3 regions of the Trichocoleus sp. ST-U2 genome follow, and region 3 is predicted to be linked to each of the others. Evidence: predicted binding sites of a transcription regulator. Region 3 holds the regulator's gene; each other region holds the start of a gene.

Region 1 (2,206 bases), on a different contig from region 3:
TCCAATACTTCGGGAACATTTGAGATTGCCAACAGCACAATCTCAGGCAATCAATTTGATGGAATTTCTATTAAGCTAAACGATACCGCGACTGGAACGTTTAATATCACTAATACTCAAATTTCTAAAAACGGGTTTTATGGGCTTGGGATACTTCTCTCAAATAACACCTCTGGAACCGTCAACATTACCAATAGTACCATTTCTGAAAATCAAGATAATGGAGTAAATATCGCACTTTCCGATGCAGCGATAGGAACAGTCAATATTTCTAACAATCAGCAAATTTCTAAAAATGGATTTTACGGAATATTCACCAGCATCAATGGAAATGCCCAACTTCAACTCCTCAGTGAATCGAATCAAATTATGGATAATGCTTTTACCGGGCTTTCCCTCAACAGCTACGATACTGCCAAAATCTTTGCTGGAGTCCGGCTTAACACCTTAACAGGCGGTGCAATCGGGGATCTCGAAGCAATAACCAGCGGTTCTGGCGATACAATTTGTCTGCAACCCCGCAATAATACGATTGGCAACTTTTTCTTAAATGACAGTTTTGGAGGAGCGATCCAGATAGAAACGGGAACGCTGTCTACAAATAATATTTCTACCAGTGACCTCAGCAATTGGTCTGGAACCACTGTACCGGCTGGAACTTGTGGTTTCCCTTAGTCGGTAAATGATACCAGTTCACTTTTGTGGAATTACACATTAGATCCTCCAACTCCCCTTTTCAGGTGAGATTCGAGCCATAAAGTGAATTGGTATTTGTTTGCTTCCAAGCTTTGAACTCGCTTTAGCAGCGAACTAGGTAGCGGTTCCATCTCATCTATAGCAATCCTCAATGATTCGTGAATCCGAGTCCACTGAGTTCTCTAACAAGTCGGAGAGCTAAACCACTGTATTTGCAAGCAGATGATTTGGGGCAAAGTTTTGTATATGTAAATACAAAATCACTTTACATAAGATAATACCTCAGATAGGTATATCGAGCAGCCATAACTACATCCTGGGAAGAGGAATTCGTACATCTGGCTTTCTAAGATGATCCCAGGCAAAAATAATAGGAGTAGTTTATGACCGAGCAACCAGATCAACAAGTTAATAACTTACCTTCAGAAGTACAAGCCCTGCCTGAGGCAGCTCAGCAGATTTTCCAAGCTGCATTTAAGAGTGCCCAAGAAGACGGGATGGACGAAGAATCTGCCCGCAAAGTTGCGTGGAACACCATCAAAAGCGAATACCGTCAAGGTGAAAATGGCGAGTGGGAGCGGACTCCTGAAATGATAAACGAAGACAATTCAAATCCCGTAACTCGCGCCGCTGTCCAGTCTGGCGGCAATTAAACGCCTTTAAGTAGCAATACTTTAGATTGATTGACAATAGAAGGCGGTCTGTGCAGGTCACAGACCGCCTTTTGCCTATAAGTCTACGCTTAATTTGCAGTAAAACGAATCGTTTCAAGTGTAGCGAACGATGTAGAGATGAACACCATCAGATGGAACCTCACCCCTAGCCCTTCTCCGTCCACGGAGAAGGGAGAATCTTTAATCCCTGTCCCTCTGGGTTCACAAGGTGCGGTTAAACCGGAGTGCATTCAATAGAGAATTACCAAAGTGCCGTCTGAAAGCAATTGTTCGCGTCGCTAGTTGCTAAAGCCACTACGCCCAAAAGATAAATTTGAATAAATTATGATAATTTATGGTTGTAGTTAGCTCAACTGTGTTAACTACCTCAACTCATCGTTTATCAAATAACTAGGTTCAAAAAAAATAAACAGGGAGAACATTATGAAAAAAACATTAAATAATGTATTGTTAACAGGTCTTGTCGTGTTTTCAATGGCGCTGGTCAGTGGTTGTGGTGGAGGCGAAAAATCCGCTACATCTCAGGCTTCTGCTTCTCCAAAATCTACTACATCTCAGACTTCAACTACCTCTACACCGACTTCCTCTCGACTGACTTTTGAAAAATCTTTCCTTGTCAGAAAAACTCCCGATAAAAAAGTTGTGCCGGTTAATGATGGAGTTTATAAAAGGGGAGAAGATGTTCAGCTAGTCTTGCTCAATGTTGGCAAATTTAAGAAAGGTCAGGATGGGAAAAACTGGCTAGATATGGATATGGAAGTTAAAAATGCCAAGGGCGAAGTTATTTTGGTGAAAAAGAGCTTAATTGGAGAAAAAGGACATACAGCTTTAAAAGA
Region 2 (2,206 bases), on a different contig from region 3:
TCTCCGGCTGCATATAATCCTGGTACAGTCGTCTCCGCTTTCTCGTTGACCCAGACTCCAGAAGCACTGTGACCGCTACACAAACCGATTTCTGAGATATTCATCTCCACGCCATTCGTGCGGTAATTTTCGCCTCTTCCTTCGTGAAATCGCTCTCGGCTGGGTCGTTCATTCGACCACAGAATCGACTCAATTTCTGAAATGGTATCTTCATCTAAGTGGGTCATCTTCAGTTGAACTGGGCCTTTACCAGAGTTCAACTCCTTCCAAATTTCCAGCATCATCTGACCGCTCCAGTAGTCGCAACTAATAAAGCGGTGTCCTTCAGCATTGGCGGTGTAAGCTCCAAACGGACTGGCTACATAGGCACAGGCGGGGCCGTTATAGTCCTTCATCAGAGGGTTAATTTGAAAACACTCGATATTAGTGAGTTCTGCGCCTGCATGATACGCCATTGAGTAGCCGTCGCCAGCATTGGTAGGGTTTTCGTAGGTGCCGTAGAGATAGCCAGAGGCAGGTAAACCTAATCTTCCACAGGCTCCTGTACACAGAACGACTGCTTTTGCCTGAATCACGACAAAATCACCGTTTCGCACGTCAAACCCTACCGCGCCAATAGCGCGTCCGTCCTTGACTAGAATGCGAGTCGCCATTACTCGATTTGTCACTTTAGCTTTGTGGCGCTTTACCTGTCGGGTCAAAATTTGTTTTAGGTCTTTCCCTTCTGGCATCGGTAGCACGTATTTACCCACGCGATGCACTTGCTTTAAGTCATAATTCCCTTGAGTATCTTTTTGGAACTTCACGCCCCAGCTTTCTAGCTCTTGAATGACTTCAAAGCCAAGTTTTCCGGTTTGGTAGACCGCTTTTTGATTCAAAATGCCATCGTTGGAAATCGTAATTTCGCGAACATATTGCTCTGGGGTAGAATTACCAGGAATGACGGCTGTATTGACACCATCCATACCCATTGCGATCGCCCCACTGCGGCGGATATTCGCTTTCTCTAAAATCAGTACCTCTCCCTCAGGATTTGCCTGTTTTGCCTTAATTGCTGCCATCGTTCCAGCAGTACCACCACCGATGACAAGAACATCGGTCTTCATCCATTGAGTATCCACTCTTGACTCCTCTTCAGTTAGCAAAAACTTTTATAACTTTGTACGAATAAATTTACTAAGTCTGCTTTCTTACCTTTTTTTATATTAGAGAAGAGAATTAAAAGTCACAAGCTTTTTTGTAACCCAAAATACCATCTATTCATTCGCGTTTTTTATGATTTTATAAATTAGCTTTATTCATTCATTAAGCTGTAAAATAAAAATTTCAATTTGGGGGGTTAGAGAACGTGGAGGTTTATCAAGTTAAAGTATTTCTGGAGGTAGCTAGGCATCTCAGTTTTACCGAAGCCGCTGATGCTCTAAATCTGACTCAGCCTGCGGTCAGCGCCAAAATAAAATCCCTGGAAACTGAACTAGGAACCTCCCTTTTTTATCGTTTGGGACGTAAGATTCAGCTAACAGAGGTGGGACAGTTTTTATTGGAGGAAGGGCCAAGACTGATTGATGTTGAAAATCAATTGTTTGCCAAAGCTGAAGAAATCAAAAAAGGCAAATTTGGCAATCTCAAAATCGGCTGTACAGCCGCGATCGCTAATGGATGGCTACCTGAAATCCTCTTCCAGTACCGTCAGCAGTATCCTGGTATTCAGACTCAGTGTGTCGTATTTGACTCGGCTGAATTTCTCTATCGATCCATTACCAGCAGTCAGATTGATATAGGAATCTCAGATATTAGTTTTGCAGAGTTCTCGGAAATATCAGCAACCCCAATTGCTCCCATTCACTATTCTTTAGTAGTTGCGGCAAATCATCCTGTAGCGAATCAAACCTGGTTGAGTTTGAAAGAGTTGCAAAAAGAGCGATGGGTGATGCTAAATACTGGCTCTCCTAGTCGTTTAGTCTTTGAATCTCGGCTAACTGAATTAGGGATAAACTTTTCGGATTTTGCTCAAGTTGAAACTGTTGATACTCTAAGTTTGATGCGAACCTACATGATGCAGGGGAATTATTTAGGATTTGCGTCTAACTTTGAATTTAAAGCTGAATGTGAATCGGGAATGCTCGTTGCAATTCCCCTGCAAGAATTTGCCTTATCTGGTAATGTTTTCCTAGTGTTACCCAAACGATTAAGCCAATCTGCGCTT
Region 3 (2,206 bases):
ACCCAGCAAGTTGTACCAGCGAATAGGTACTAATTTCTAGAGCTTGGGTGAAGCCAGCACGAGTAGTGGTACTAAAATCACCTGATAAATCTTCCTTGTTCGCAAAAGCAAGACAATGGATCAGGATGTCTAGCTTGCCCCACTTATCGCGGATGGCGTCAAATGTAGACTGAATTTGGGTCTCATTCTGGACATCGCAGGGTAAAAATAAGCTGGGGTTGAGGGGTTCTACCAACTCTGCCACTTTTTTTTCAAAGCGGCCTCGGTCGTCTGGCAGGTAAGTCACTCCTAGATTCGCACCCGCTTGGTGCAGTTGCTGAGCAATCCCCCAGGCGATCGATCGATTGTTGGCAATGCCGGTGACAAGGGCGTTTTTTCCGGTTAAATCTAGCATAAATGTCGATTTTGAAGGCAATATTAGAGGATATCCGATTTAGGGGAGTATTCAAGATCGCGATCGCCCGGAGCAAGGCTGTCTAGTACGGGTAAGGAGCGTGCCTCCTTACTCACCATGCATCCCACCCGATAGCGCAGATACTGTCAAGATATCAACATTTTCCGTCATAATCTTACTTGCCTTGAGCAGGGAGAGAACTAAAGAAGGTAGCCGGGGAAACTACTTTAAAATTTTGTATCAAATAGCACAAAAACCGCTTGGAAGTCAGTTTATCTGTGTCTAATGTCAGAAAACTCTCATAGTTGTTTTGCTATGGTTAAAGTTCCTCCGACAGAAAGTTGCAGAAGTCTGTAGGGCAGCATTTAGGAAAAAGGAAGTGGCAGTGACGCAAGATAGACCGCTAGCAGCTGTGTTCCGTCAACTGGGAGGTGGGGCGTTTCCACCCGTGGTGGAAACTTTTGAGCGGGGCAAGACGATCTTTTTCCCAGGAGACCCGGCTGAACGGGTATACTTTTTGCTCAAAGGTGCAGTAAAGCTGTCTCGCGTGTATGAAGCTGGGGAAGAAATTACCGTGGCGCTGCTGCGAGAAAACAGCGTTTTTGGAGTACTGTCCTTAATTACAGGGCATCGTTCGGATCGGTTTTATCACGCTGTAGCATTTACGCCAGTGGAGCTGCTTTCGGCACCGATCGATCAGGTAGAGCAATCGCTCAAGGATAATCCGGAGCTATCGATGTTGATGCTGCGAGGGCTTTCTTCGCGCATTTTGCAAACAGAAATGATGATTGAGACATTAGCTCACCGAGATATGGGATCGCGCTTGGTGAGTTTTCTATTGATTCTGTGCCGTGATTTTGGCGTTCCTACCGCCAATGGAATTACGATCGATCTGAAGCTTTCTCATCAAGCGATCGCTGAAGCAATTGGCTCCACTAGGGTAACAGTCACCCGCTTACTGGGAGATTTGCGGGAGGAAAAAATGATTTCTATCCACAAGAAAAAAATTACGGTACACAACCCAGTTACACTGAGTCAGCAGTTTACTTGAAAACAGCTAGAGGCTTTGGTCAGGTTGTCGGTTAGGTTGTCGGTTAAAACGGCATGGTAGCGCGAGCAAGTTATCAAGTTTTAACATTTAGTCGGGAGTTCAGTTAAAAGGTCTCAGGTTTTAAGCGGATAGTTTTCAACCTTGCAACCTTTAACCTTTCCGATTTCACCTTCGATCTTTAATTCCTGTTAACCCTTTCTCTAGCCTGCGATGCGATAGGCTGTAACTGGAATGACTGTAGCAGACAATGACCGACAGTGCGCTCTTCCTGATTTTGTCTATTTTAGTGTTGGGAAGCGTCATCGCAACGGTAGGCGATCGCATTGGCACGCGCGTGGGAAAAGCACGCCTGTCGTTGTTCAATCTGCGTCCCCGCAAAACAGCTGTTTTAGTAACGATTCTAACGGGACTAACGATTTCTGCCTCAACACTGACAATCATCTTTGCGACAAGCGAACAATTGCGGATTGGAGTTTTTAGACTCCAAGAAGTGCAGAAAAAACTCAAGACAGCAAGTAAGGATATTGCTAAAGCGAACGAGCAGAAACGGAAAACCGAAAGCGAACTTGCTAAAACCGCCGCCCAAAAAGAGCAAGTAGAGAAGGAACTCGCTCAAGCTCGCACCCAGCAATCTGTCGCTCAGCAGCGCTTAGATGCGATTAATCGATCTTTGGCAGCTGCGCTGGCTAAACAAGGCCAGACGGAGGCGCAACTAAATCAGACTCAAAGCGAACTGACCCGGGTTGCCAGCAGCTTTCAGC

Evidence for each region. The regulator NtcA, encoded in region 3, controls nitrogen genes in cyanobacteria. The targets are predictions, from matches to a motif close to TTTGTANNNNNNNNTACAAA.
Region 1: the regulator NtcA is predicted to act here: its motif matches at 936-955, upstream of NC996_RS03920 (ChaB family protein).
Region 2: the regulator NtcA is predicted to act here: its motif matches at 1,237-1,256, upstream of NC996_RS04775 (fumarate reductase/succinate dehydrogenase flavoprotein subunit).

The regions. Positions count from the first base shown of each region.
Region 1 is NZ_JAMPJY010000004.1:113,262-115,467, forward strand. It holds gene NC996_RS03915 (right-handed parallel beta-helix repeat-containing protein) at 1-675, shown strand, start outside; gene NC996_RS03920 (ChaB family protein) at 1,080-1,349, shown strand; gene NC996_RS03925 (hypothetical protein) at 1,794-2,206, shown strand, end outside.
Region 2 is NZ_JAMPJY010000005.1:72,040-74,245, reverse strand. It holds gene NC996_RS04775 (fumarate reductase/succinate dehydrogenase flavoprotein subunit) at 1-1,121, opposite strand, end outside; gene NC996_RS04770 (LysR substrate-binding domain-containing protein) at 1,349-2,206, shown strand, end outside.
Region 3 is NZ_JAMPJY010000023.1:58,840-61,045, forward strand. It holds gene fabI (enoyl-ACP reductase FabI) at 1-394, opposite strand, end outside; gene ntcA (global nitrogen regulator NtcA) at 774-1,445, shown strand; gene NC996_RS16340 (DUF3084 domain-containing protein) at 1,693-2,206, shown strand, end outside.